Regions from separate parts of the Roseococcus sp. genome, predicted to be linked through region 2. Evidence: predicted binding sites of a transcription regulator. Region 2 holds the regulator's gene; each other region holds the start of a gene.
The links. The regulator LexA, encoded in region 2, represses DNA repair genes until DNA is damaged. The targets are predictions, from matches to a motif close to TGTTCTANNTANGTTC.
Positions count from the first base shown of each region.

Region 1: a site for LexA is predicted at 4,881-4,896, ahead of radA (DNA repair protein RadA). Genes of this name have one in related genera too.
Region 3: a site for LexA is predicted at 1,581-1,596, ahead of ACO057_RS19525 (ImuA family protein). Genes of this name have one in related genera too.

Region 1 is NZ_CBDDFJ010000037.1:145,351-155,214, reverse strand. Features, by position in the region: gene ACO057_RS20485 (SDR family NAD(P)-dependent oxidoreductase) at 104-811, opposite strand; gene purF (amidophosphoribosyltransferase) at 808-2,256, opposite strand; gene ACO057_RS20475 (CvpA family protein) at 2,269-2,829, opposite strand; gene ACO057_RS20470 (methylated-DNA--[protein]-cysteine S-methyltransferase) at 2,917-3,468, opposite strand; gene radA (DNA repair protein RadA) at 3,465-4,874, opposite strand; gene ACO057_RS20460 (MarR family winged helix-turn-helix transcriptional regulator) at 5,225-5,707, shown strand; gene ACO057_RS20455 (PEP-CTERM sorting domain-containing protein) at 5,845-6,471, shown strand; gene ccmB (heme exporter protein CcmB) at 6,572-7,207, opposite strand; gene ccmA (heme ABC exporter ATP-binding protein CcmA) at 7,219-7,821, opposite strand; gene acnA (aconitate hydratase AcnA) at 7,882-9,864, shown strand, end outside.
Region 2 is NZ_CBDDFJ010000036.1:71,929-81,792, reverse strand. Features, by position in the region: partial or broken gene thrS (threonine--tRNA ligase) at 1-664, opposite strand, end outside; gene ACO057_RS17795 (NYN domain-containing protein) at 792-1,601, shown strand; partial or broken gene ACO057_RS17790 (glycosyltransferase family 9 protein) at 1,583-2,495, opposite strand; gene ACO057_RS17785 (glycosyltransferase) at 2,486-2,932, opposite strand; gene ACO057_RS17780 (glycosyltransferase) at 3,034-3,600, opposite strand; gene ACO057_RS17775 (alpha/beta hydrolase) at 3,660-4,409, shown strand; gene ACO057_RS17770 (SDR family NAD(P)-dependent oxidoreductase) at 4,362-5,246, opposite strand; gene lexA (transcriptional repressor LexA) at 5,424-6,113, shown strand; gene ACO057_RS17760 (N-formylglutamate amidohydrolase) at 6,119-6,982, opposite strand; gene ACO057_RS17755 (DUF169 domain-containing protein) at 7,220-8,026, shown strand; gene gdhA (NADP-specific glutamate dehydrogenase) at 8,236-9,639, opposite strand.
Region 3 is NZ_CBDDFJ010000036.1:453,944-463,807, forward strand. Features, by position in the region: gene ACO057_RS19520 (hypothetical protein) at 1-762, opposite strand, end outside; gene ACO057_RS19525 (ImuA family protein) at 793-1,317, opposite strand; gene ACO057_RS19530 (trypsin-like peptidase domain-containing protein) at 1,762-2,496, shown strand; gene ACO057_RS19535 (DUF1127 domain-containing protein) at 2,516-2,743, opposite strand; gene ACO057_RS19540 (LysR substrate-binding domain-containing protein) at 2,866-3,726, shown strand; gene ACO057_RS19545 (Bug family tripartite tricarboxylate transporter substrate binding protein) at 3,794-4,759, shown strand; gene ACO057_RS19550 (Bug family tripartite tricarboxylate transporter substrate binding protein) at 4,833-5,798, shown strand; rRNA gene ACO057_RS19555 (16S ribosomal RNA) at 6,315-7,801, shown strand; tRNA gene ACO057_RS19560 (tRNA-Ile) at 8,139-8,215, shown strand; tRNA gene ACO057_RS19565 (tRNA-Ala) at 8,256-8,327, shown strand; rRNA gene ACO057_RS19570 (23S ribosomal RNA) at 8,658-9,864, shown strand, end outside.

The DNA.
Region 1 (9,864 bases), on a different contig from region 2:
TTCATGCCTTCAAGCGGCGGAAGGCGGCTCCGCCGCCTTGCCTTCGCGCCGCGCGCCTTGCGCGCGGTCCGTTGGAAAGGTGTCGCAAAAGCGGGCCGACGGCTCAGATCCTGAGCGTCGCGCCATGCTCGGGGCTCCCGGCCAGCAGCTTCGCGATGGCCGCGCCGACCTCCTCCGGCTGGCGGATGGAGAGCGGGTTCTCGCCCGGGAAAGCCGCCCAGCGCAGATTCGTCGCGACCGGGCCGGGATCGACCAGCGTCACGCGCATCGGCGTCTGCTCGACCTCGGCGGCCCAGCAGCGCACGAGATGCGCCTGCGCCGCCTTGGCCGCCGAATACAGCCCGAAATAGGCGGTCGGCTGCTCGGCATAGCGGTCCGTCAGTACGATCGCACGGCCGGCCGGCGCCACGCGCAGGGCGGGATCGCAGGTGCGGATCATCCGCCAGGTCGAGCTCGTATTGACCGCGAGGCTCTCCTCCCAGTCACGCGGCATGATGTGCGCGGCGGGCGTCAGCCGGGAGAGGATTCCGGCCGCATGCACCAGCACGTCCAGCCGCCCGAAGCGCTGCACGATCGACGGGCCCAGCATGTCGAGCTGATCGGCCTCGCGCACCATGTCCAGCGGGATCAGCGTCGCCGTGCCGCCAGCCGCGCGGACGAGGTCGTCAGTCTCTTCGAGGCCGCCCTGGCTGCGCGCCGTCAGCACGAGATGCGCGCCCGTTCCCGCCAGCGCCACCGCCGTGGCCCGGCCGATTCCGCGGCTCGCACCCGTGACGAGCGCGACCTGACCTTCCAGCACGGCTGAGCTCACGCGCTGGCCTTCATCAGGGTGACGCGCTCGGCCTTGTCGAGCGTGTCGGTGAGCGGAATGGCGTAGTCGCCGGTGAAGCAGGCGTCGCAGAAGGCCGGATTGGACGCGTCGCGGCCCGACTTGCCGAGAGCGCGGTACAGCCCGTCGAGCGAGATGAAGGCGAGGCTGTCCACGCCGATCAGCTTCGCCATCTCCTCGAGATCGTGCTGGGCGGCGAGCAGCTGGCTGCGCTCGGGCGTGTCGATGCCATAGAAGCAGCTATGCGTGGTCGGCGGCGAGGAGATCCTCATATGGACCTCGGCAGCGCCGGCCTGGCGGACCATCTCCACGATCTTCTTCGAGGTGGTGCCCCGCACGATCGAATCATCGACCAGGATCACGCGCCGGCCCTCCAGCACGGCGCGGTTGGCGCTGTGCTTGAGCTTCACGCCGAGGTTGCGGATCTGATCCGTCGGCTCGATGAAGGTGCGGCCCACATAATGATTGCGGATGATACCGAGCTCGAAGGGAATGCCGGATTCCACCGCGTAGCCCATGGCCGCCGGCACGCCGCTATCGGGCACGGGCACGACGACATCCGCCTCGACGCCGCTCTCGCGCGCCAGCTCGGCGCCGATGCGCTTGCGCGTGTCATAGACGGGCGTGCCCTCCATCACGGAGTCCGGCCGGGCGAAGTAGATGTATTCGAAGATGCAGAAGCGGTTCGCGGTGTTCGAGAAGGGCTTCACCGAACGGATGCCGCTGTCGTCGATGATGACGATCTCGCCCGGCTCGATGTCGCGCACGAATTCGGCGCTCACGATGTCGAGCGCGCAGGTCTCGCTGGCCAGCACCCAGCCGTCGTTCAGCCGGCCCAGCACCAGCGGGCGGACGCCCAGCGGGTCGCGCGCGCCCATCAGCGCGCCGTTGTGCAGCGCTACCAGCGAATAGGCGCCCTGGACCTGCTTCAGCGCGTCGATCAGCCGGTCCAGCACGGTGGAGTAGAGGCTGATGGCGATGAGGTGGACGAAGACCTCGCTGTCCGTCGAGGACTGGAACAGGCAGCCGCGCCGGACCAGCGCCTTCTTCAGCACGCCCGCATTGGTGAGATTGCCGTTATGGCCGACGGCGAAGCCGCCGAATTCGAAGTCGGCGAAGAGCGGCTGCACGTTGCGCAGCGCCGTCTCGCCGGTCGTGGCGTAGCGGTTGTGGCCGATGGCCGTGCTGCCGGGCAGGCTCGCCATGACCTTGGCGTCGCCGAAGATGTCGCCGACCAGGCCGAGGCCCTTATGGGTGTGGAAGGCGCCCGCATCGTCCAGCGTGACGATGCCCGAGGCCTCCTGGCCGCGATGCTGCAGGGCATGCAGGCCGAGCGCGGTCAGGGCCGCCGCGTCCTTGTGGCGCCAGACGCCGAAGACGCCGCATTCCTCGTGGAACTTGTCGTCATCCGAGAGGGGCAGGGACATGGGGGGCGGCCTCTAGGTTCTGTTACGGGCAGGCGGACGCATCAGATCCTCCTGCGTCGGCTCACGGCGCTCGGGGGGCGCGGCGATGCGGGGGCGATACTCCTCCGGCATCAGGCCTACAACCCATCTGGCGACATCAACGACCAGCGGAAGCGAGCGGGCTTCCCGGACGGCCTCGGGCCAGCGCTCGACGGAAGGCACGAAGAGCCCCGCGAGGACATAGACCAAGGCCGCGATGAAAGCGCCGCGCGCCAAGCCGAATATGGCCCCGAGCGAGCGATCCACACCCCCCAGCGGGCTGCTCTGAACGCGACCCGCCAATGCGTGAATGACAAGCTTGAGAACGACCAGCACGATCAGGAAGACCGCGCCGACCGCCACGCCATCGGCCAGCCAGTCCGGCTCGATGGTGCCGTTGAGCACGGCGACGAGGGGCTCGCGGAAGGCGAAGGCGGCAAAGGCGGCGCCGATCCAGGCCGCGACGCCCAGCACCTCGCGGACGAATCCGCGCATGAAGGACAGGATGGCGGAGGCCACCATCACGATCAGGAGTATGCCATCGGCCCAGGTCATGCGGGCTGCATATAGCGGGACGGCGTGATTCGCGTGAGTCCCCCAGAAAATCAAGGAAAGTTGCGAGGAGTTCGCAGTTATCGAGGGTCAGCCGCGGGCGGTCTTTTCCCGGAAGGCCGCGCCCTCGTGGCGCAGCAGCCAACGCTTGCGGTCCAGCCCGCCGCCATAGCCGGTCAGCGAGCCGTCGCTGCCGATCGCCCGGTGGCACGGCACCACCAGGCTGATGGGATTGGCGCCGTTGGCCGCACCCACCGCACGGACGGCGCGGGGCCGGCCCAGCTTCGCGGCCAGGGCGCCGTAGCTCAGCGTCTCGCCCGCCGGGATGGCGGTCAGCGCCGCCCATAGGGCCTGCTGGAAGGGCGTGCCTTCCGCTCGCCACGCGATGGCGGCCAGGCTCCCGAGCTCGCCCTCGAAATAGGCGGCGAGCGCCCGCCGCATTGCTTGCGGCGCGGCGCCGGGCTCCGGCGCGAAGGGGCGGTAGTTCAGGCGCAGGAGATAGGTCAGCCGGGCCTCGTGATCCGCCCAGTCGAGACCGCGGAGATAGCCCTCACCGTCCGTGATCAGGAGGGCCTCGCCGACCGGGGTGGGCAGCCGGTCCATCAGGAGGCGGAGGGGCAGAAGGCGTACAGGCGGCGTCATGCGCGCGTCTTCTCCCGCGTCAGCGTGCCCGCCGCGAAGGGCGCGACCAGATCCGCCAGATGGCCGATCTCCGTCAGCCGCAGCCCCTCGATCGGCGCGGGCGCCTTGCTGCCCCGCGCCACCCGGCGCGGCAGGACCGCGGCGGAGAAGCCGAGCTTCTGCGCCTCACGCAGGCGCTGCTCGGCCTGGGAGACCTGGCGGATCTCGCCCGAGAGGCCGACCTCGCCGAAATACACCGCGTCGGGATCGGTCGGGCGGTCGGTGATGGCCGAGACCAGCGCGGCCGCCACCGCCATATCCGCCCCCGGCTCGTTGATCCGCAGCCCGCCGGCGATGTTCAGATAGACGTCGGACTGGGCGAAGGTGAGGTTGCAGCGCGCCTCCAGCACGGCCAGCAGCATCGAGAGCCGCCCGCCCTCCCAGCCCACCACCTGGCGGCGCGGGCTGCCGCCGTTGTTGCTGGGCGAGAGCAGCGCCTGGATCTCGACCAGCACGGGCCGCGTGCCCTCCAGCCCGGCGAAGACGGCGCTGCCGGAGATATTGCCGCGCCGCTCGGCCAGGAAGAGGGCGGAGGGGTTGGTGACCTCCATCAGCCCGCCCTCGGTCATCTCGAAGACGCCGATCTCATCGGTGGCGCCGAAGCGGTTCTTGGTGGCGCGCAGGATGCGGAACTGATGGCCGCGATCGCCCTCGAAATAGAGGGTGGCGTCGACCATGTGCTCCAGCACGCGCGGGCCGGCGAGCGTGCCCTCCTTCGTGACATGCCCGACCAGCACCAGCGCGAAGCCGCGCGCCTTGGCGCAGCGGATCAGCTCGAAGGCGCAGGTGCGGACCTGGGCGACGGTGCCGGGCGCGGAATCCAGGGCGTCCAGCCACATGGTCTGGATGGAATCGATGACGACGAGGGTGGCGTCCTTCTCGGCCTCCAGGCTCGCGAGGATGTCGCGCAGCCCCGAGGCGGCCGCCAGCGCCATCGGCGCGTCCTGCAGGCCCAGGCGCCGGGCGCGCAGCCGCACCTGGGCCACCGCCTCCTCGCCCGAGATGTAGAGGACGCGCTTGCCCGCGCTCGCCATGCGCGCCGCCGCCTGCAGCAGGATCGTGGACTTGCCGATGCCGGGATCGCCGCCCACCAGCACGGCCGAGGCGGGCACGAAGCCGCCCCCCAGAACGCGGTCCAGCTCGGCGATGCCGGTGAGATGGCGCGGCGGCGGCTCGGACTCGCCGGCGAGGCCCACGAAGTCGATGCCGCGCCCGAGCGGCGCCTTGCCGGCCGGCCCCGGGCCGCGCGGCGCCGTCGATTCCTCGACCAGGGTATTCCATTCGCCGCAGCCGTCGCACCGCCCCTGCCACTTCGGGTGGTCGGCGCCGCAGGACTGACAGACGAAGCGGGAGCGATCCTTGGCCATGATACGGAACGTAAACAGAACAAACCGCCACGGCAAGGGCCGGCTCCGCGATAGGCGGACCCGATGGGCGGCAGAGGCATTCCGGATTGGGCAGCCCTCTCGCTGCCGGCCAAAATCAGGACGTGGGAAGGCTCAACCGATCCCGTCTTTCCGCGTTGAACTCTTTACAACTTGCCGTCGCGCCACACTCCCCCCTCCCCAGGCGCGACGGCTTCCCCGGCGGGGCGATACTCCCCCCCCCAAGCCCAGGTCCCGCCGGGGACCACGCGCTCCGCGAAGATGCTTCGAAAAACCGGCTCCCGTTGTGATCAGTGTTTCAAAATGGACGTAGATGTGTGTATATGCATCACATGGCCGCCAAACCTCCCCTGACCGCACAGGACGCCGTCGAGGCATGCTCCGAGATCCGGACGCAGTGCCTGGCTTTCGCGGCACGCCGCACGGCCAATCTGATTTCGCGCGTCTATGCCGCGCGGCTGGCCCCGCTGGGCCTCGAACCCTCGCAATTCGGCGTGCTGATCGTGGTCGCGACCGGCAAGGCGGATTCGGCGCGGGAACTGGCGGATAAGCTCGGCATCGAGCGGTCGACCCTCACCCGCAACCTCGCCCGGCTGCTGGAGGCCGGCCTCCTCGTCGGGACGCCCGGCAAGGGGCGGCGCATCAGCTACGCCGTCACGGAGTCCGGCCGGGCGAAGCTGGCCGAGGCGATGCCAGCCTGGCAGGCGGCACAAAGCGCGATGCAGGCCGAATTGAAGCCCGGCGTCGCGGATATCGCGCGCCAGTCGCTCGAAGAATTGCGCAGCGCGGCTCTGGAACTGATCAAGGCGGACTGAAGGCCAGCCGTCGAGACTGTTTACGATTGCGTCCTGCCGCCGGGCCGAACGCCCGGAATCCATTGTTTTACATATCTATTTTTCCCGGCATGTAATTTGCTTATCGTTAAGATTTCCTCAGATGGGAGATCTTCAAGTTGCGCAAATGGCTTTTCGGCGCGGTGGCGGGCGGCTTTCTGTTGATGGGCGGCGCCGCCTCCAGGGCCGACGTTATTTTCCAGGTCACCCAGATCGGCCCGACGATGCAAACGCCCTTCGGCGGCGGCCCGCCCTTTCCCAATCCCATCATCGGCGACGCCTCTTTCGTGGTGCGGGACGACACCTTCGCCGCAGGCATGAATTTCCATCAGGCAAACGGCGCCTTCGGCCAGCCGTTTTCGGAACTGGACGGCCTGATCGGCGTCCATGTCGGGTTGTCCAATCTGCGCGAAGCCATTTCCGCCTCGCTGGACGATTTCACGGCGGAGATTCCCTACAGCTCCTCGGCCTTCTCCCGCATCGAGCTCACGAGCGCCCCAGGCGGGCTGCCCATCGGCACGATCCTTTACAGCAGCGCGCTCTACATGACCGTTCAGTTCACCTTCGACGGCAGCCATACGGTCAGCGGCATGGCGATGGGCGATGGGTCCTGCAATTCCGGCTGCCGCTTCACGGGAGCCCTGACGGTCGCGGTGCCGGAGCCCGCTTCGGTCCTGATCTTCGGCATCGCGCTCATCGGCCTCGCCGCGGGTCTCCGCCGTCGATCGATCTGCCCCGGCGGCTAGAGCCTTCTCCATTCGCAAGGGCTCACTGCGTAGGCTCTAGCCATTTGTTTTTACGAGCATCTTTATCCGGCCAGACGATTCCGTCTGGTCGGACGATGCTCTAGTCGCCGCGCAGCGCCGCCCCCGCCGCCAGCGGCGCCAGCGGCGCGGCGAGGGCCAGCATCGCCGCCTCCAGCAGCAGGAAGGGCCGCGCCTCCAGCCCGGAGGCCGCGGCCTCGATCGCCGCCGCGCCGAAGATCATCACCGGGATGGCGAGCGGCAGCACCAGCAGCGGGAGCAGCACGCCGCCGCGCCGCGCGCCCAGCGTCAGCGCCGCGCCGGCCGCGCCCAGCAGCGACAGGATCGCCGAGCCCAGCGCCAGCGCCGCCATCGCGACGGGGATCGCCGCGACGGGCAGGTTGAGCAGCGCGGCGGCGAGCGGCGTCGCGATCACCAGGGGCAGGCCGGTCGTGATCCAATGCGCCAGCGCCTTCACCGCCGAGATGGCCGCCGGATGCAGGCCGCTCAGCAGCAGCTGGTCGAGCGAGCCGTCCTCCGCCTCGGCGCCGAAGAGCCGGTCGAGCGGCAGCAGCGCGGCGAGCAGGGCCGAGGCCAGCAGCACGCCGGGCGCGAGCCGCGCCAGCAGTTCCGGCGAGGGCCCGACGCCGAAGGGAAAGAGCGCGGCGACCAGCACGAAGAACATCACGGCGGCGAGCGTGTCGGCCGGATGGCGGATGGCCAGCCGCAATTCACGCATCAGCAGGGCGATCAAAGCCGCAGCTCCCGCGCATCGGGCAGCGGCAGCGGCAGGTGCGTCGCCGCGATCACCATGCCGCCCGCGGCGCGATGCCGCGCGAAGAGCGGGCCCAGCGTCTCGACCGAGGCCGCGTCCAGCCCGACCGAGGGCTCGTCCAGCAGCCACAGCGGCGCCCGCCCCAATGCGAGGCGCGCCAGCGCCAGCCGCCGCTTCTGCCCCGAGGACAGAACCCGCGCCGGCAGATCCGCCAGCGCGCCGAGATGAAGCGCTTCCAATGCCTCTCCCACCTCGCCGCCATGCAGCCGCGCATAGAAGGCGAGGTTCTCGGCGGCGCTCAGCGAGGGCTTCAGCGCGTCCTGATGTCCAAGGTAACGCAAGCGCGCGCCATGTGCCGGCAGGTCCGCGAGGGCATCCGCGCCGTCCCAGAGCAGTCGTCCCGCGGCGCGCGGAAGCAGTCCCGCAAGCACTCGAAGAAGCGAGGACTTGCCCGCGCCGTTCGCACCCTTGAGCAGCAGCGCATCGCCCCGGTCTATTGCGAATGAGACGCAATCAAAAGCAGGCCTTTCCGCCCGCCAGCAAGCCAATTCCTGTGCCTCGAACAGGCTCACCTCCATGGACCGTGACCCGCCGTCATGCTTTAAACCCGCAACGACAGAGTAGAGGACGAATTCAAGATGCGCATGGTCGGGCAGGACAGTCTCAAGGTCGGTCGGGAGCTCAAGGTCGACGGCAAGACGTACCACTATTTCTCCCTGCCCGAGGCGGCGAAGCAGATCGGCGATATCTCGCGTCTGCCCTTCTCCCTCAAGGTCCTTCTCGAGAATGTCCTGCGCTTCGAGGACGGCCGCAGCTACACCGTCAACGACGCCAAGGCCATCGCCGAATGGGTCCAGCAGGGCCATAGCGAGAAGGAAGTCCCCTTCAAGCCGTCGCGCATCCTGCTCCAGGACTTCACGGGCGTTCCCGCCGTCGTCGACCTCGCCGCCATGCGCGACGCGCTGCTGAGCCTGGGCGGTGACCCGCGCAAGGTGAACCCGCTCGTCCCCGTCGATCTCGTCATCGACCACTCGGTGATGGTGGACGTCTCCGGCACCGCCTCCTCGCTCCAGAAGAACGTGGACATCGAGTTCGAGCGCAACGGCGAGCGCTACGAGTTCCTCCGCTGGGGCCAGGAAGCCTTCAACAACTTCCGCGTCGTCCCGCCGGGCACGGGCATCTGCCACCAGGTGAACCTGGAATATCTCGGCCAGGTCGTCTGGACCGCCACGGATATCGGCAACACCTACGTCTACCCCGACAGCTGCTACGGCACCGACAGCCACACCACGATGATCAACGGCCTGGGCGTGCTCGGCTGGGGCGTCGGCGGCATCGAGGCCGAGGCCGCGATGCTCGGCCAGCCCATCGCCATGCTCATCCCCGACGTCATCGGCTTCAAGCTCAGCGGCAAGCTGCGCGAGGGCGTGACCGCCACCGACATGGTGCTCACCGTCACGCAGATGCTCCGCAAGAAGGGCGTGGTCGGCAAGTTCGTCGAGTTCTTCGGCCCCGGCCTCGGCGGCATGGCGCTCGCCGATCGCGCGACCATCGCGAACATGGCCCCCGAATACGGCGCGACCTGCGGCTTCTTCCCGGTCGACGAAGTCACGCTCGGCTACCTGAACCTCTCGGGCCGCGACGAGCACCGCATCAACCTCGTGCGCGAGTACTGCAAGGCGCAGGGCATGTGGCGCGACGATTCGATGCCCGACCCGGTTTTCACCGACACGCTCGAGCTCGACCTCTCCACTGTCGAGCCCTCGATGGCCGGCCCGAAGCGCCCGCAGGACCGCGTGGCGCTCGGCTCCGTCGGCACCTCCTTCGCCAAGGACCTGGCCGCCGGCACGATGGGCGTCCCCGGTGACGAGGCGAACAAGCGCGTCGACGTCCAGGGCGAGAAGTACGACCTCGGCCATGGCGACGTGGTGATCGCGGCGATCACCTCCTGCACCAACACGTCCAACCCCTATGTGCTCGTCGCCGCCGGCCTCGTGGCCCGCAAGGCGCGCGCCAAGGGCCTCAAGCCCAAGGCCTGGGTGAAGACCTCGCTGGCGCCCGGCTCGCAGGTCGTCACCGACTACCTGAACGCCTCCGGCCTTACCGAGGACCTGGACGCCCTGGGCTTCCAGACCGTGGGCTATGGCTGCACCACCTGCATCGGCAATTCCGGCCCGCTGCCGGAGCCGATGGTCGAGGCGATCGAGGACAACAAGCTGGTCGTGGCCGGCGTGCTCTCGGGCAACCGCAACTTCGAGGGCCGCGTGCACGCCAATGTGCGCGCCAACTACCTCGCCTCCCCGCCGCTGGTCGTCGCCTATGCGCTGGCCGGCAGCGTGAAGATCGACCTGCAGCATGAGCCGATCGGCACCGGCAGCGACGGCCAGCCCGTCATGCTGGCCGACATCTGGCCCACGCAGGAAGAAGTCAGCCAGACGGTCGAGTCCGTGCTGACGCGCAAGATGTTCATGTCGCGCTACTCGGACGTCTTCAAGGGCCCCGAGCAGTGGCAGGCCATCAAGGTCGACGCCGGCAGCGACACCTATCGCTGGAACGGCGGCTCCACCTACGTCCAGAACCCGCCCTACTTCGAGGGCATGACCATGGACGTGAAGCCGCTG
Region 2 (9,864 bases):
GGTGCCATAGATGCGCGACAGGACGGGGTTTTCCGGCTTGCCGCGCCAATAGGCGCCCGCGACCTTGGTCAGCTTGAAGGCCACGCCGATATCGGCCGTGCTGCGCATATGCGGGCCGCGGCAGAGGTCGATCCAGTCGCCCTGGCTATAGAGGCTGATGGTCTCGGTCCCGGGCAGGTCCTGGATGAGCTCGACCTTGAAGCGCTCGCCCTTCTTGGTGAAGAGGTCGATCGCCTCCTCGCGGCTCACCACGCTGCGCTGGAAGCGGGCGCCGCGGCCGATGATCTCGCGCATCTTCGCCTCGATGGCGGCGAAGTCGTCGGGGGTGAAGGCCTCGTTGCGGGAGAAATCGTAGTAGAAACCGTTCTCGATCGACGGGCCGATGGTGACCTGCGTGCCCGGAAACAGCTCCTGGACGGCCTCCGCCAGCACATGCGCCGTATCGTGCCGGATGAGCGCCAGCGCCTCCGGATCGCGGCGCGTGATGAAGCGCAGGGACGCGTCCGCCTCGATCGAATCGGAGAGATCGACGAGCTTGCCATTCACCTCCATGGCGAGGGCCGCCTTGGCGAGGCCGGGCCCGATCGCCGCGGCCACGTCCGTGCCGGTCACCGCACCATCGAACTGGCGGATGGAAACCGTCGGGAAGGGTGATCGCAGGCATCTCTGTATATCTCTTGCTGTAGCTGGCGTGGAAGCGAACGGCGGACCATGGGGAGAGCGCCCTGCCCGGTCAAGGCCCGGCGCATTGCCCCAGCCGCGCCGAAGGCGCAAAAACAGACATGTCCCCAATGCCCGAATTGCGTACCGCGATCTTTCTGGATTTCGACAACCTCGTCTCGGGCCTGCGGGACGGCGCGGGCAGCGAGGTTGCGCTGCGCTTCGCGCAACAGCCGGAAATCTGGCTGGAGCGGCTACTGGAAGATCGTCCCCGCCGCGCCCTGCTCCGACGATGCTACATGAATCCAGCCGGAGTCCTGGATGACGAGGCCGGTTCGCGCTTTCGCTATGGCGAGTTCCGCTGGGCCTTCATGGCTGCGGGTTTCGAGGTGATCGACTGCCCGCGGCTGACGCGGTTGAAGAATGCCGCCGACCTCCGCATCGCGCTGGATGCCTTCGAGACCATGCTGGGGGCGGCGCCTTGCGACGAGTTCATGCTGCTCTCCACGGATTCCGACTTCGTTCCGTTGCTGGTTCGGCTGCGCGCGGCGGACCGGCGCACACGGCTGGTCGCCCACCCCGAGGTCGGACGCATCGTCCGCGCGGCCGCCGACGAGATCATCGGGCTGGATGTGCTCGCGGGCTGGCTGGGTTGGCAAGCCTCGCCGGAGCCCGGCGAAGCCTTTGGCGCGGCGAGCCCGGCCGATCTGCTCGCCGTCGTTCGCGACATCATGACGGAGGCCCAGGATCCCGTGCACGTCCCCCATCTCGGGCAGATGGTACGGAACCGAACCGGGCAGACCCTGCGCGGGAGCGACTTTGCCGGCTACGGCTCGCTCGATGCCCTGCTGACAGCGGCCGGCGGCTTCATCCGCCGCGACGGCCCGGGCGGGGGACATGTGCTCCGCCCGGAATGGGCGGATCAGCCGCCGGCGGCCTGAAGCACTTCCTCCACGGGAAGCGCCGAGATCGGCCGGCGCCGCAGGACCGTCACGGCCCGTCCGCGGGGAGCGCAGAGGGCAGGATCGCTCTCTGAACCGAACAGAGCGACGGTCGGGCACCCCATGGCGGCCGCCAAATGCGTCGGACCGCTGTCATTGCCGATTGCGAGGGTCGCGCGACGCGCGACGGCGGCAAGCTGTCGCAGGTTCGTCCGGCCAGTCAGGTCCATGGACTGCGGCGCGAGGCGCCGGATTTCCTCCGCCAGCGGCGTTTCGCTGGCGATGCCGCAGATCACCGACGGCAGGTCGAGGTGGGCAGCCAGGGTGCCGAACCGCTCTGCCGGCCAGCGCTTTCCCGGACGCGCCGGGGAAGCCCCAGGAAGCATCAGCGCGAAACGGGGCGGCAGGCCCAGAGCCGAAACATCGGCTTCGAGCCAATCGAGGTTGGGGCGCGGGGAAGGCTGTGATCCCCGCGGCGACGAGCTGCCCGCGCTGCCGCTCCGCCGTATGCAGAAGATCGCGCTGCGGATCGGTGTCCGGATGCGAAGCCCCCGGAGCGATGCCCGACCATTCGGCACGACGGCCGACGAAGAGCCGGTAGCGCGAGGATCGCCCGGAGGTCTGCAGGTCATAGACACGATCGAAGCCGGCGCCTCGCAGACGTCGCGCCAGGCGCAGAACGGCTCCAGGGCTCCACCAGCTGGGCCTGCCGTCGGACCAGACCCGGTCGAACCAGGGGCTTTCGGCGGCCAGTGTCGCGAAGAGCCCCGTCGTCAGGAGCGTGATCTCCGCCTCCGGGTGGTGTGCCCGGATGGCGGCGAAGGGGCCGAAGGCCTGCACGAAGTCGCCGAGCGCGGCGAGCTTGATGACGAGGATCCGCTGGGTCACAGCAATTCCCGATAGACGGCCAGCGTCTGCGCCTGCATGGCTTCCAGGGTGGGCACTCGCTGTCGCGCCGCCTCCCCGACCGCCCGAAGGCTTTCGGCGGGCATGGCCAGGACACGGGCGATCGTGGCGGACAGCGCGGCCACATCCCCAGGAGGGGTGAGCCAACCGGTGACGCCATCCTCGATCGTTTCCCGAGGGCCGCCGAGATCGGAGGCAATGATGGGGCGCCCGAGTGCCTGCGCCTCGGTCACGGTCCGGCCGAAGGCTTCGGGCTCCGTGCTGGCATGGACCACGAGGTTCGCCGCCAGCATGGCCGCTGGCATGTCCGAGACGTGGCCGGCGAAACGAAGGCGATCGGTGACCCCGAGCTGCTCGGCGAGGGCCCGGAGTTCGCCCACATAGCGCTCGCGCCCTGCGGTATCGCCGGCCAGGACCGCGATCACTCCGGGGAGGCTGGGGCAACGCCCGGATCAGCACGTCATGGCCCTTCCATCGCGTCATCCGCGCCGGAAGGAGCACGATCCCGGTGTCCTCGGGCAAGGACTCAGGCGTCGCGCAGGGCGATGACCCGCGACAGATCAACCTTCGCCGCATCGAAGCGCCGCGGATCCACGCCGCGAGGGATCATGCGGATCGCCGGCCCGTCGCCATAGATGCGCCGGATGTGGTCCGCGATGTGCCGGCTGATGGCGATGACCCGCTCGCCGCGCGCCATCACGGAATTGTACAGCCGCTTCCCCGGCCAGCCCTCGCCATAGGTGCCGTGATAGGTCGTGACGAAATGCGCGCCGCTCCGCCGCGCGGCCATCAGCGCGGACCAGGCGGGAGCCCGCGAGCGGGCATGGATGATGGCAACCCCCTCCTCCGAGGCAAGTGCCGCGAGCCGATCGGCATTGCGCCAGATGCCCGTCGGCGACTTGGTGACGAGCGGCAGCGTCACATGCCTGGCGCCCAGCGCCTCGAGCTCCGGCACGAGCCGCCCCCCGGCAGATGCGACGATCGCGCGGTAGCCGGCGGCCTGGATGGCCTCGGCGATTTCCAGGGTTCCACGCTCGACGCCACCGGATTCCAGCGCTGGCAAGACCTGCAGAATGGCGGGGGAGCGTGGCATGTGGCGCGTTGCTAATCCCGGCCATGGACGACGGCAACCATGCATGCCATCGGGAGTGCATGAAGGAACGCATCGGCACCCTCGGCGACACGCCCCTCGCCTACCGCGCTCTGGCCGGGAAAGGGCCCGGCGTCGTCTTTCTCGGCGGCTTCCACAGCGACATGACCGGCAGCAAGGCCGCCTATCTCGCGGAATGGTGCGCGACCCGCGGCCGGGCCTTCCTGCGCTTCGATTATAGCGGGCATGGCACCTCGGGCGGCCGATTCGAGGACGGGACCATCGGGAAGTGGACGGCCGACGCGGCCGCCGTCCTGGAGGAATTGACCCAGGGTCCGCAGATCCTGATCGGCTCCTCGATGGGCGGCTGGATCGCGCTCCTGCTGGCGCTGCGCCATCCCGACCGTGTGGCCGGGCTGATCGGCATCGCCGCCGCACCCGACTTCACGGAAGAACTCATGTGGTCCGAATTTCCGGCCACGGTCCGGGACCAGATCGAGCGCGAAGGGGCCTGGATGCGGCCCAGCGAATATGGGGATGCCTATCCGATCACCCGCGCCCTGATTGAGGACGGGCGAAATCATCTGGTTCTGGGCGGCCCGATCGCCCTGCATCACCCGGTCCGACTGCTGCACGGCCAGGACGATCCGGACGTCCCGTGGCAGCACAGCCTGCGCCTCGCCGAGCGCATCGCCGGCCGCGACGTGGAGGTCACGCTCATCAAGTCCGGCGATCATCGACTGTCCACGCCCGAGGATCTGGCCCTACTCGGGCGCACCCTCGGCGCGCTCCTCGGCGAGGATGGCGCGTAGGCCTTCGCGATAGCTGGGATAGGCCCAATCGAGACCGAGGGCGGCCTTTGTCCCGATGCTGGAAACGCGGCGGTTCTCAGACCAGAAGCTTCGTCCCATCTCGCTCATCCCGGCCCAGGCTTCGGCGAAGGAAATCCCGGAGGGCGGGGGAATGCCGAGAAGCCGCGCCGCCTCGGCCGTGACTTCGGCCGGCGCCGCCGGCTCGTCATCGGCCAGATGAAGGACACGTGGGCCCGGCCTTTGCGATCCCAGCAGAGCCGCGAGCACGGCCCGCGCGATGTCATCGCGATGAATCCGGCCGAAGGTATGGCCGGGCTTTATGACGCGGCGCGCGGATCCCGCCCGGAGGTCCGCAAAGGCATTGCGGCCAGGGCCGTAGATGCCCGCCGTGCGGAAAAGATCGACCGCCAGGCGCGATCCCAGCCCCGCCCATTGCAGCTCCGCGTCCAGCCTCCGCCTGCTCCTGGCCTGGCCCGGCGACGGTGGAGTGCCTTCATCCACCCATTCCCCGGCGCGGTCCCCGTAAACACCCGTCGTCGAAAGATAGCCGATCCAACGCAATGGCGCCGCGCGAAGCGCCCGCTCATGCAGCGCCCAAACCGGATCGCCCATGGGACCGGGTGGCGTGGTGACGACGAGATGTGTCGCGTTGGCAAAGGCTGCCGCGTCGTCGAAACCCACCAGTTGGACGCCGTGAGGGGCGGAAGCGGCCCTAAGGTCGCGCACCGTTCCCGTCACGCGGATGCCGCTGCGGGCCGCGAGGGATGCGATCGCAGAGCCGCTGAAGCCCAGGCCGATCACCAGCAAGTTCATATCTGAAACCACCCTGTCACCCATGCCCTGTCACCCCGCGATGCCGCAAGGGTTGCCGAACTGACAAATCACTGGACCGACACCATTTTTTCGATTGACTGATCCGGCAGAACCTTTCTAGAACGAATTTCGAGTTGCCGGTTTGTTCACGCCGGCCTAAGGGGAACCCATGTTCCCCTCTACGGGAGAGGTTCAAATCCGATGCTTACGCGGAAGCAACATGAATTGCTCATGTTCATCAATCAGCATCTTGAGGAGACGGGTTTTTCCCCTTCCTTCGATGAGATGAAGGCGGCGCTCGACCTCAAGTCGAAATCGGGCATCCATCGCCTCATCACGGCCTTGGAAGAGCGTGGCTTCCTCCGCCGCCGCGCGCACCGGGCCCGCGCCCTGGAAGTCGTGCGGCTCCCGGGCAGCGCCATCCCTCCGCGCGTGGACGCCGCCGAAGAAATCGCCGCGAACGTCGTTCAGGGCAATTTCGGCCGCCCGCCGAAGCAGGAGAAAGCCAGTTCCGTCACCCTTCCGCTCTTCGGGCGCATCGCCGCGGGCATTCCGATCGAGGCCTTGAGGGATCAAGGCCAAGGCGTCGACGTGCCTGTCAGCATGCTGGGGACGGGAGAGCACTACGCGCTTGAAGTCGCGGGCGACTCCATGATCGAGGCCGGCATTCTGGATGGCGACACCGTCGTCATTTGCCGGGGTGATTCGGCCGAAAACGGCGATATCGTCGTGGCGCTTGTGGACGAAAACGAGGTCACGCTGAAGCGGCTAAGGCGGCGCGGCAATTCCGTGGCGCTGGAGCCCGCCAATCGCAATCACGAAATCCGCATCTTCGGGCCTGACCGGGTGCAGGTTCAGGGCCGGCTGATCGGGCTGCTTCGCAGCTACTGACGCGCCTATCTCGCGGTCAGGAGTTTCCAGTCCTCGGTCGCGAGGCTCGCCACCAGGCCTGAGATGTCGGCCTGAAGTTTCGGGAAATTGGCGCTCCGGCGGATGTGCTGCTCGTCCATGTAGAGCGGGCGGGCGATCTCCATCTGGATCACATGAATGCCCTCCCGTGGCCGCCCATAGTGGCGGGTGATGTAACCTCCCGCATAGGGATCATTGCGCCGAACGCGATAGCCAAGCCTCTGAAGGCCGACCTCCATCACCCGCGTCACTTTCGGAGAGCAGGTCGTGCCATGGACATCGCCGAGCACGAAATCCGGTGGATCCAGCGCCTGGGCCGGGTGGGCCGGCATGGAATGACAATCGATCAGCAGGCAGAGACCAAAGCGATCCCTGGTTTCGGCGATAAGCGCCGAAAGGGCCGCATGGTAAGGCTCCCAGCACGAACGAACCCGGCGCTCGGCCTCCCAGAAGGACAGGCGATGGCGGTAGATCGTCTCGCCGGTGGCCACGACCCGAGCGATCGTTCCAAGCCCGGCCCCCACCCGCGGGCTGGCACTGTTCACCCAGCTTGGCAGGGGAGTGTCGAACATGCCGGGGTCCAGCTCCCAGGGTTCGCGGTTCGCGTCACACCAGGCGCGTGGAAAACGCGCGGCCAGGAGCGGGGCGCCTATGGATGGAACCGCGGCAAAAAGCTCATCGACGAAAGCATCTTCGCTCCGTCGGATGCCGATGGCGTCCAGGCGGATCGAGGCGAGGAAATCGTCCGGATAGTCGCGTCCAGAATGCGGTGAGGCAAAGACAAGTGGGATCGTCTGTCGCTCGGGGCGCAACAGGTCATAGGGCGGGGAGTGAGTGGCGAGATCATCCATTCAGAAGGGTCATTAGGCCACGACAGGGAGTTTTTGTCACTCGGCGGAAGCAATGCGAACGCAGCGGTGTCTCTGTCATCCTGACCGGCCTGGCCGCCTGATACCTACCTCCGGGTTCGATCATCTGAAGCGACCGAAAGGACATCCTTCCGCCGACGCTCGCCTTTGCAACGATCGACTTCCGTCGCCATCCCGCCTGTGCGACCGTGGAGGCAATCATAAGACGGAGGATACGCCATGCCCGAGGGTTCGATCGATGTTCCAACGCCCAATGCCGCAGCCATAGCCGAACTGGCCCACGGGCTTTCCGATCTGCTGCGCCTTCGCACCCTGCCTTTCGGCATGAAGCTCTTCCGCGATCAGGCGGAGATGGAGGCCATCCCAGGCCTGCGCAGGCCCCAGCCCGGCACGCGCTTTTCCACCTGCCAACTCGTCACGCAGGCGCGCATGGCGGGCTTTACCCTCGCCATCACGCACGACAACGTGCCGGAGTTCAGCAATTGCGGCGGCGTCATCGGCCTGAACGCGCCCTCCGAGCTCTACACCTCGGGCCGCAAGATGGATGGCGTTTGGTTCCAGAACATCGAGGCCTCCGCGGCACACCAGGCGCAGATGCCGCGCGTTCCGCCGGAGTATCACGGCCTCGTCGTGTCGCCCCTGCGCTCCGCCCGGCTCGACCCGCCGGACGTCTGCCTTTTCTATGCAAATCCGGCTCAGATGATCCTCTTCATCAATGGGCTGCAGTGGCGCAATTATCGCCGCTATGACTTCTCCATCACCGGCGAGAGCGCCTGCGCCGACAGCTGGGGCCGGGCCCTGCGCGACCGTACGGTCTGCCTCTCCCTGCCCTGCTACGCCGAGCGCCGCTATGGCGGCGTGGCCGATGATGAAATGCTCATGGCTTGCCCGCCGGCGGATCTCGCCCGCGCCATCGAAGGCTTGAAAGGCCTTGCCAAGGCCGGACTGCGTTATCCGATCATGCCCTATGGCCCCCAGGCCGACCCCGCCCAGGGCATGGGGAAGAGCTACGCGGGCAAGTCCTGACAGGCTGCCCAGCCAAGGACCGCGGCACGCGTCGGCGGAGGTTTGCCAAGAAGTACGGCCTCCGTACCGCCGGAATGGCGTGCCCTTGTGGGTGACGAACCCCCAGCGGCCCCTACCATCGGGGCCGCTGCATCTCCGGGCTTCCGCCCAACTGAGCCTCCGGCCGGAGGGTACCGCCCCCGGCCCTGCGATATCTCCGGCCGCCCTCGTCAGATGACGCCGTGGGAACGCATGGCATCCGCCACACGGCTAAAGCCAACGATATTCGCGCCCAGCACGTAGTTGTCCGAAGCCCCATACTCCTTGGCGGTCTCCGCACAGGCCCGGTGGATGTCGCGCATGATGTCCGCCAGGCGCTTTTCCGTCGCCTCGAAGGTCCAGGAATCGCGCGAAGCGTTCTGCTGCATCTCCAGGGCGCTGGTGGCGACGCCGCCGGCGTTCGCGGCCTTTCCGGGGCCGAAGAGCACGCCCCCCTCCTGGAAGACGCGGACGGCTTCGGGCGTCGAAGGCATATTCGCGCCCTCGGCGACCGCGATCACGCCGTTGCGCAGCAGCATCTCCGCGTCCCGGCCCGTCAGCTCGTTCTGGGTTGCCGAGGGCATCGCGATGTCGCAGGGAACGGACCAGATGGAGCCCTCGCCGTAGTGATGGGACGAGGGGCGCTCCTTCACGTATTGCGAAATACGCTCGCGGCGGTTCTCCTTGATGTCCTTGATGAGATCGAGGTCGATACCCTCCTCATCGACGACGTAGCCCGCCGAGTCAGACATCGCGATGACCTTGCCGCCGAGCTCGTGGATCTTCTCAACGGTGTAGATCGCGACATTGCCCGAGCCGGACACGACCACGCGCTTGCCTTCGATGGCCTGGCCGCGGGTGCGGAGCATCTCCTGCACGAAGTAGCTCGCGCCGTAACCGGTCGCCTCGGTGCGAACCAGCGATCCGCCCCAGCCCACGCCCTTTCCGGTGAGAACACCCGCTTCGTACCGGTTCGTGATGCGCTTGTACTGGCCGAACATGTAGCCAAGCTCCCGCCCGCCCACGCCCATGTCGCCGGCGGGCACGTCCGTGTACTCGCCGAGATGGCGGTACAGCTCCGTCATGAAGGATTGGCAGAACCGCATCACCTCGGCTTCGGACCGGCCCTTCGGATCGAAATCCGAGCCGCCCTTGCCGCCGCCGATGGGCATGCCGGTGAGCGCGTTCTTGAACATCTGCTCGAAGCCCAGGAACTTGATGATTCCGAGATTCACCGAGGGATGAAAGCGAAGGCCGCCCTTATAGGGGCCGAGCGCCGAGTTGTACTGGACCCGGAAGCCACGATTGACATGCGTGCGGCCGCTGTCATCCGTCCACGGCACGCGGAAGATGATCTGCCGCTCCGGCTCGCAAATCCGTTCAAGGAGGGCATCGTTGAGGTAGGATGGCTTCTTGCCGACAACGCGCCCGAGGCTCTCGAAGACCTCTTTGACCGCCTGATGGAACTCTACTTCTCCGGAGTTCCGGCGGAGGATATCGGCGAATATAGGCTCAAGCTTCTCGTCCAACTTAGGCAAATCACTGGCTCCACCAATTTTTCGTTTCGAGTTTCCTCGGCAAGTTCCGTAACGCATGGCCTGTATGGCAATTCGCTATGGTCTGGCCCGTTCCTCGATTAGCGCGAATTTCAGGCCTTTTAGGGCTGGCGGCAACACGTCCTCGCCGACGTGCCGCCTAGTTTGGGATTGGATGCTGCTCGCGCGAGCGCGCGGCCAATGTCGGCGTTTTCATGAAGGCCCTGGATGAGAGCCATGAAGACGCACTCACCTTCCTCGAAAACATTTGAATTGGAATTTATC
Region 3 (9,864 bases), 380 kb from region 2:
CCAGGAGCCGTCGCCGCGGAAGGCGAGCAGGCGCAGCGCGCGCACGCCCTCGCCGGATTCCAGCAGCCCGGCGCAAAGCCGCTCGATCAGCGCGCCGATCGCCCGCTCCAACCCCGGCGCGGTGCAGAGGGGCGAGAGATATTCGCGCGACTGAAGGTGGCGCGGCGGCGGGCGGACCGGGGTGAAGGGGACGAGCCGGCCCCGCAGCGCGGCCAGCTCCTCGGCGATGAGCTGGCCGAAGCGCCGGGCCAGCGGTCCGCGCGGCTGGGCCTCCAGCGCGGCGACGTCGCGCAGGCCGAGGCGATGCAACGCCGGGATCATCGCCTCGGGCAGAGCGAGGGCGGTGACGGGCAGGCGGGGCAGGGCGGCCGCCTCCTGGTCCGGGGCGAGGACCTGCGAGCGCAGGCCGGCGCGCAGCATCGCCGCGAGCGCGGCCGGCGCGCCGCCGAGCAGACCGCGCGCGGGCGCCCCGGCGGCCGCGAAGGCGCGGCGCACGCGGATCAGCAGTTCGGGCTCTGGATCGGGCAGGCCCGTGGTCTCGATGACCAGCCCTTCCTCGCGCCAGATCCCCACCAGCGGCGAGAAGCGCAGGGCCCAGACGGCGGGACGCTCGGCGGCCAGGCTTTCGCCGTGGAGCACGAGGAAGCGGCGCTCGCCCAAGGGCATGCCGGCCTGTGCGGGGGGCAAAGGGGGGGCGACGCAGGGCAGGCCCGTCTCGAAGAGGGGAAGGCTCGGGGTGCGGGCGAAGCGGCGGCTACCCATGGGCGGGGCCCGGCGGGGCGTCTTCCCTCTTCACGCCAGCCGCCGCTTGGTCGCCGGCGTTGCCTGCGCGGGGGCCAGCGTCCGCAGTTCCCCCCGCGCCGCATCCCATTCCCCGACCCAGGCGCCCGGCCGCCCGCCGCGGGCGCGCAGCAGCGCGATCTCCCATCCGGGCTCGCCCAGATGGTCCGGGCCGGCCTCGACCGAAAGCCGGGCGGAGAGCCGCCAGCGGGTGAGCGCGGCGGTGGGGCCGGGGGCCGCGTCGTCCGGGCGCAGCATCAGGCCGATCCCGCCCCCCGTCTCCGCCGCCAGCTGGAGGCGGCGGGCGGCGGTCAGGTCGGGGATCTCGCCGAAGGTCAGCACGGCGCCGATGGCCGGGCAGCGCAGTCCTTCCTCGGCGGCCCAGAGCGCGTCGGCCGGGCGCGGGGCACGGACCAGGATCAGGCTGGCCGCCGAGAGCCCGATGCGCGCGAGGCCGGGAGGATAGGCATCGGGTTCGGCGGCGATCCAGAGCACGGAGCGGCCGGGCAGGGCGGCCTGGGCGCGGGCCAGCAGCAAGCGCGCAGAAGCCGATCGCCGCTCCCGGCTCGGTCCGAGAGCACCTCGTGGAGCCCGGCCAGGGGCAGGCCGTTCCAGGGCAGATGCGCGTCGATCTCGGGCGAGAGGGGCAGGGCGGCGCGCCCCGTGCCAGGGCCCTCCAACCCCGGATCGAGCCGCGCGATCCGGGCCCGCAACCCGGCCAGAAGGGCTGCCCGGTCGGTGGGGGGCGGTTCGTCGGGATCGGGGGAAGGGGCTTGGGGGGGCATCTGGTTTGCCACAAATGTTCTTGATATGTTCTAGTCCTGGAACACGGGCCAGTCAAGGTTCGAGGCTTGCGGGAAGGCAGACGGGGCGCCTGCCGGAGTTCCGAAAAAACCCACAGCGAATCAGGTCGCAGAAAGGCTTTCTTCAGCTCTCGCCGTCAGCCTGCCCCTACCCCCCCCCGAGTGGAGGCACCCCTCGATGCGAAGATCCGCGCGGCTGGCGCCCCTGCTGGTCCTGTCTCTTGCTGTGGCCCTTCCCGTGGCCTGCACCCCTCTGCCGGCCCTCCAGGCCGAGGGCACGCCGGCCGGGCGCGTGGCGCGCGAGAGCTTCGCGAGTCTCCAGGCCGGCGGGGTCTCCGTCGGCGCCGGCATTGCCGTGGATGACCGCCATCTCCTCACCAATGCCCATGTGATGCGTCAGGCCGGGGGCCGGGTGACGCTGCGGCGGGCCGGTGGCGGCGGCGAGGCGACGGCGCATTTCGTGGGCGCTTCCCCGCGCATGGACCTCGCCGTGCTGCGCATGCCCGAGGGGTTCCTGCGCCCCGCCAGCCTGGCGCCCGAGATCCCGGTCGAGGGCGAGGCGGTTTGGGCGCTGGGGCCGGAGGGGCTGGGCCGATCGCTCGCGGCCGGCCGGGTGGAGCGGCCCTGGATACAGATGCGCGGCTTCGGCCCGGGCTTCACGGCCCGGCTCGGCGCGCTGATGGGATTTTCGGGCGGCCCGGTGGTGGACCGCGGCGGCCGGGTGATGGGCCTGACCACGGCGCTTCCCGAATCCGGTGGAGCCACGGTGCTCGGCATGATGACCGGCGTGGACCTGGCCGGCTTCGCGCAGGGCGATCGCCGCCAGGTCTTCATCCTCGACATCCACGAGGCGATGGAGGAGGCGCGGCGGATGGGGGCCTTGCCCGCCACCCGCCTGGCTCTCGCTGATTAAGGCGCGCTTGGCGCCCCGCTTAGATGCCCCGGATGTCCCAGGGTTGGCGCCGCGTCTCGATACAGGCGTCCATTCGCGTGATGCCGATATCGCGCAGCATATGCTCGTCCAGCGCCGCGAGATGCTGGCGCGTCTCATAGGCGCGCCAGAATCGCGTGACCTGCTCCAACCACTGGAAGCTGTCCTTCAGGCCCACCAACGCGGCATCGAGCCGGAACGCGGAGGGGGAGAGGAGCCGGGCGGACATGACATATTCCTTTTGGGTTCTGCGTCTCTGATCTGAGCCGCGAAGAAACAATCGCAGTCTTGGAAGCATCAATCCAACGACTTTTCTTGACGGGGACCATCAGTTTTTGTGATACTTTCCGAATGCTCCCCGCCGGCCTCGACCCCGAACTGCTCCGCAGCTTCGTCCTCATCGCCGAGGGACGCAGCGTCACCCGGGCGGCCGAGCGCGTCGGGCGGACCCAGTCCGCCGTCTCCATGCAGATGCGGCGCCTCGAGGAGGTCCTGGGCGAGGAACTGCTGCGCCGCGGCCCCAAGGGGATCGAGACCACCTCCAAGGGCGCTTGGCTGCTGGAGCGGGCCCGCACACTGCTTTCGCTCAACGAGGAGATCATCACCAACTTTCGCGCCCCGCCCATCACCGGCCAGGTGCGCCTCGGCAGTCCCGACGATTACGCGCTGCAATGGCTGCCCGGCATCCTCGCGCGCTTCGGCGAGGCCTATCCGGGCATCGAGGTGGACGTGCTCTGCATGAGCTCGGAGGAGCTGGCCCAGCGCCTGGCGCATGGCCATCTCGACATGGCCTTGCTGACCGAGGGCAATGGCACCGGCGGCGAGGAGGTCTGGCGCGGGCCGCTGCGCTGGGTCGGCCAGCAGGGCACTTCCCTGCACCGGCGCGATCCTCTGCCCCTGGCCGCCGCCCACCCCGGCTGCACCTGGCGCCGCGCCGCGCTGGAGGCCCTCGGCCGCGCGGGGCGGCGCGTGCGCGTCACCTATAACAGCTCCACCCAGTCGGGCTGCTTCGCGGTGGCCCTGGCGGGGCTGGCCATCACCATCTCGACGCCGACGCGCCTGCCGCCGGGCCTCACCTGGCTCGGCGAGGCCGAGGGACTGCCGCAGCTGGCCGAGATGGGCATCCTGCTCGCCACCGGCGAGGTGCCGCTCTCGCCGGGCGGCGTGGCATTGGCGGAAGCGATCCGGGACGGCTTCGTCCAGTTATCCTGAAACGGCTCTTGAGCGCCTGGCGGCGCGCGTGGTGAGGTGCTCCCAGAAAGTTGGGAGAGTTCGAGACATGCATCGCCGTACAGCCCTGGGGGCGCTGATCGCAGCGCCGGTCCTGGCCGCCCCAGCCTATGCCCAATCCTGGCCGGAGCGCCCCGTCCGCATCGTGGTGCCCTATCCGCCGGGGGGATCGAACGACACGGTCGCGCGGATCATCCAGCCGCGGCTGCAGGAGATCCTGGGCAAGCCCATCATCGTCGACAACCGCGCCGGCGCCTCCGGCTCGGTAGGCTCCACCGAGACGGCGCGCTCCCAGCCGGACGGCTACACTTGGCTGCTCGCCAACGACACGCTGGCGGCCAACGAGACGCTGATGAACCTGCCCTACCGGGTGATGGAGGGCTTCACCTTCAACTCGGTGCTGGGCACCTGCCCCTATGCGCTGACGGCCCATCCCTCCACGCCGCTGCGCAGCATCGAGCAGCTCATCGCGGCAGCGAAGGCGGCGCCCGAGACGCTCAGCTATGCCACGACGGGCGTGGGTTCGCTGGCGCATGTCTCGACGGTGCTGCTGCAGCAGCGCGGCGGCATCAAGCTGCTGCACGTGCCCTATCGCGGTGGCGGGCCGGCCCTGCAGGACGCGCTGGCGGGCCATGTTCCCCTCTTCATGTCGAACATCGTCATCATCCTGCAGCACATCCGCGAGGGGCGGCTGATGCCGCTCGGCATCTCGACGGCGGCGCCGAGCCGCTTCCTGCCCCAGGTGCCCACGATCGCGTCGCAAGGGTTCCCGGGCTTCGAGGCGCTGACCTATTGGGTGATGGTGGGCCCGGCCGGGATTCCGGATGCGATCAACACGCGCTTCAACACCGCGCTGAAGCAGGTGCTGTCCGAGCCGACGGTGCAGGCGCGCATGGCCGAGCAGGGGGCGGAGATCGTCGCGAGCGCGCCGGCCGAGGCCGAGGCCTTCATCCGCGGCGAGATCGCCAAATGGGGCGCGGTCATCACAGCCAACAACATTCGGGTGGACGGCTGAAACAGGCTTGTCATACCGGGTGGCCCTCGGCATGAGAATCCCCAGCGTTCAGGAAAAAGAAGGGAGTCCAGCCATGGACCGTCGTTTGTTTCTGGGGCTCGCGGGCGTCTCGCTCGCGGCTCCTTCCATCCTCCGCGCCCAGGGGCTGCCCGACCGGCCGCTTCGGCTGATCGTGCCCTGGGCCCCCGGTGGCTCCGTCGACACCATCGCCCGTCTCTTCCAGCCGCGTCTGGCCGAAGTGCTGGGGCGCGCCATCGTCATCGACAACCGCGGCGGCGCCTCGGGCGCCACGGGCGCGATGGAGGCGGCGCGGGCGCCGGCGGACGGCAGCACCTGGGTCTTCGTCTACGACACCCAGGCCACCAACGAGACGGTGATGCGCCTGCCGTTCAAGACCATGGAGGCCTTCGTGCCCGTCAGCCACGTGGCCTCGGGGCCGCTGGCGATGGTGGCGCACCACTCCTCGCCCTTCACGAATTTCCAGCAGGTGGTGGAGGCGGCCAAGCGCGCGCCGGACTCGCTGAACTACGCGACCTCCGGCGTGGGTGGGCTCGCGCATGTGTCCACGACGCTGCTGCAGCAGCAGGGCGGCTTCCGCATGACCCATGTGCCCTATCGCGGCGGCGGGCCCGCCGTGCAGGACGCGGTGGCCGGGCATATCCCGTTGTTCATGACGAATGTCGTGATCGTGAGCCAGCATATCCGCGCGGGCCTGCTGCGGCCCCTTGGCGTCACCACGAGCAGCCAGAGCCGCCACGTGCCGGGCTCGCCGACCTTCGCCTCGCAGGGCTTCGGCGGCTTCGAGGCGCCGACCTGGTGGGCGATGATGACGCGTGCGGGAACACCCGAGCCGATGGTGCGCCTGATGAACGAGGCGCTGGTGCAGGTGCTGAACGAGCCGGCCGTGAAGGCCAAGATCGAGGAGCAGGGCTGCGACATCGTGGCCAGCACCCCGCAGGAGTGCGGCCGGTTCATGGAGGCCGAGATCGCGAAATGGGGGCGGGTGATCACGGAGAACAACATTCGCGCCGATAGCTAGCTGCGGGTTGGGTTTCGTGATTCGCGCAAGCCTCGTGGCGCGCATGAGGCTTATGCGTCGAATTTCCGGAAGGGCGCTTTACAGATCCGCGTCATCCCCATAAAAGCCGTTTCACCGCAGGGGAATGCCACTGCGGAGCGGCTTTCGGGCCACGAAGGACTTGACTGCCCCGGCTAGCTTGGCTAGGGTTTGCGTCCTTCGCGGCAGAATCCGCGTCCCACTCGCAAGAGAGGGTCTACCCAATCCGGCCGGATCTCCGGCAGGACGGGCAAGTTGTTTTACATTCGAATCTGTTGATGCAGATGAGTATAGTGCGCGTTTATATTGATGCCATGGTTTGGTGTTGATGTTGAGCGGATTGGCTCTTGGATCTGGATGCGTGGTTGGCGCTGCTGGGCTTAGGTTTGGTTGGTGTTGGCTGCGGGTTTTTGGTTTGGGCTGATTTGGTGATGTCGATGCTGGGCGTGGAAGTAGGGTTTAGGATGGTGGGTTGGCCTGATCTTCGGATTGGGTGATGAACCTGAGAGTTTGATCCTGGCTCAGAGCGAACGCTGGCGGAATGCTTAACACATGCAAGTCGCACGGGCAGCAATGTCAGTGGCGGACGGGTGAGTAACGCGTAGGAATGTGTCCTAAGGTGGGGGATAACGTCGGGAAACTGGCGCTAATACCGCATATGTCCTGAGGGACAAAGCAGCGATGCGCCTTTGGAGCAGCCTGCGTCCGATTAGCTTGTTGGTGAGGTAAAGGCTTACCAAGGCGACGATCGGTAGCTGGTCTGAGAGGATGATCAGCCACACTGGAACTGAGACACGGTCCAGACTCCTACGGGAGGCAGCAGTGGGGAATATTGGACAATGGGCGCAAGCCTGATCCAGCAATTCCGCGTGGGTGAAGAAGGTCTTCGGATTGTAAAGCCCTTTCGACGGGGACGATGATGACGGTACCCGTAGAAGAAGCCCCGGCTAACTTCGTGCCAGCAGCCGCGGTAATACGAAGGGGGCTAGCGTTGCTCGGAATGACTGGGCGTAAAGGGCGCGTAGGCGGCACACACAGTCAGGCGTGAAATTCCTGGGCTTAACCTGGGGGCTGCGTTTGATACATGTGAGCTAGAGGATGGAAGAGGCTCGTGGAATTCCCAGTGTAGAGGTGAAATTCGTAGATATTGGGAAGAACACCGGTGGCGAAGGCGGCGAGCTGGTCCATTACTGACGCTGAGGCGCGAAAGCGTGGGGAGCAAACAGGATTAGATACCCTGGTAGTCCACGCTGTAAACGATGTGCGCTGGATGTTGGGTGACTTAGTCACTCAGTGTCGTAGCTAACGCGATAAGCGCACCGCCTGGGGAGTACGGCCGCAAGGTTGAAACTCAAAGGAATTGACGGGGGCCCGCACAAGCGGTGGAGCATGTGGTTTAATTCGACGCAACGCGCAGAACCTTACCAGCTCTTGACATCTGTCGGACTTCGCAGAGATGCGTTGGTGCCCGCAAGGGAACGGCAAGACAGGTGCTGCATGGCTGTCGTCAGCTCGTGTCGTGAGATGTTGGGTTAAGTCCCGCAACGAGCGCAACCCTCGCCTCTAGTTGCCAGCATGTTTGGGTGGGCACTCTAGAGGAACTGCCGGTGACAAGCCGGAGGAAGGTGGGGATGACGTCAAGTCCTCATGGCCCTTATGAGCTGGGCTACACACGTGCTACAATGGCGGTGACAATGGGAAGCCAGGTCGCGAGGCCGAGCGGATCCCAAAAAGCCGTCTCAGTTCGGATTGCACTCTGCAACTCGGGTGCATGAAGGTGGAATCGCTAGTAATCGCGGATCAGCATGCCGCGGTGAATACGTTCCCGGGCCTTGTACACACCGCCCGTCACACCATGGGAGTTGGTTTTACCTTAAGTGTCTAGGCTAACCGCAAGGAGGCCGGTCACCACGGTAGGGTCAGCGACTGGGGTGAAGTCGTAACAAGGTAGCCGTAGGGGAACCTGCGGCTGGATCACCTCCTTTCAAGGATACCTGACGATCGTGGATGGTTCGCTGTCCTGGTATTGTCGGGTTCCGACAAGACTAAAATGCTTGTTCATGCCTACCGGCAGGAGCCTGGTTGTCCCGGATGGGATGGCTTGGGTGAGAGCGAATGAACCCTATAGACGCGCTTTTGCTGATATTGCCGGGTCGATCTGACCGGGTCTGCGTGCGATGCCGCGGAGAGAGCAATCTTTCTGGGCGCTGACCGCGTATCCTGGTTTGGAGAGCTTGGTTTGACTGGCTGGGTTGACTAGCCTTGGGGCTCCGGTCTGTCTGAGAGGTCCTGGTTGGTTCTCTCGGCTGGGTCTTGGGCTTTGGGCCAGTAGCTCAGTTGGTTAGAGCACACGCTTGATAAGCGTGGGGTCGGAGGTTCAAGTCCTCCTTGGCCCACCAAAGCCTCGGAGGTCTTTTGCGGCGTATGCCGCGGGGTTTCGGGGGCGTAGCTCAGTGGTAGAGCACCTGCTTTGCAAGCAGGGGGCCGTCGGTTCGATACCGACCGTCTCCATACTGTGTGAACTGGTGTTCGGAAGTTTTGCCTCGAGGGTCGAGTGGCTTTGGTCATTCCCTGGAGGGCGCGCACGTGCCTCTGCACGACAGATTTCGCGATCCGGCGAAAGGCCCCAGAAGGGTCTGAGCCGGGGAGCGGTGTTGTTTGACAGGTGAATCGGAATGGTTGGTCACGACGTATCGTGGTCGCTGAGCTGCGCGAGCGGCTTGGGGATTGGGATGCGGCGTGAACAAGTGAAGTGAATAAATTGAGTAGTAGCTGAGCATTTAGTTTGGGCTGCACAGAACGTGCGTGGGGCTTGGTCCTGCGTGTGGGTATGTGTGGTTCTGATGAGCGCGATAAGAGCGTTCGGTGGATGCCTTGGCGCCAAGAGGCGATGAAGGACGTGGCACGCTGCGATAAGCTGCGGGGAGATGCGAGCAATCGTTGATCCGCGGATTTCCGAATGGGGAAACCCACTCGAAAGAGTATCCGCACCTGAATACATAGGGTGTGGAGGCGAACCCGGGGAACTGAAACATCTCAGTACCTGGAGGAAAAGACATCAACAGAGATTCCCCTAGTAGTGGCGAGCGAACGGGGACCAGGCCAGTGACTTTCGATCAATAAGCCGAGCAGTCCGGAAAGGCTGACCAAAGTGGGTGATAGTCCCGTAGGCATGATGTGGTCGAGAGTACTTGAGTAGGGCGGGGCACGAGAAACCCTGTCTGAACATAGGGGGACCACCCTCTAAGCCTAAATACTCCTTGGCGACCGATAGTGCACAAGTACCGTGAGGGAAAGGTGAAAAGCACCCCGACGAGGGGAGTGAAAGAGACCTGAAACCGGACGCTTACAAGCAGTCGGAGCACCCTTGAGGTGTGACGGCGTACCTTTTGTATAATGGGTCCGCGAGTTCGTGTTGGCAGCAAGCTTAAGCCGTTAGGCGTAGGCGAAGCGAAAGCGAGTCTGAATAGGGCGTTCAGTTGCCGGCATGAGACCCGAAACCGAGTGATCTAGCCATGGCCAGGCTGAAGGTGCGGTAACACGCACTGGAGGGCCGAACCCACGCCTGTTGAAAAAGTCGGGGATGAGCTGTGGCTAGGGGTGAAAGGCCAATCAAACTCGGAAATAGCTGGTTCTCCGCGAAATCTATTGAGGTAGATCCTCGTCTGAACACCACCGGAGGTAGAGCACCGGAAGGGCTAGGGGGGCCCAAAGCCCTACCAAACCCTACCGAACTCCGAATGCCGGTGAGTGATGGGCGGGAGACAGACTGTGGGTGCTAAGGTCCATAGTCGAGAGGGAAACAGCCCAGACCACCAGCTAAGGCCCCCAAATGATGGCTAAGTGGGAAAGCATGTGAGACGGCCAAAACAACCAGGAGGTTGGCTTAGAAGCAGCCATCCTTTAAAGAAAGCGTAATAGCTCACTGGTCTAATAGCTGTCTTGCGGCGAAAATGTAACGGGGCTCAAGCCATCTGCCGAAGCTGTGGATTACACGAAAGTGTAGTGGTAGCGGAGCGTTCCCTAGGCCTGTGAAGGTGAACCGTGA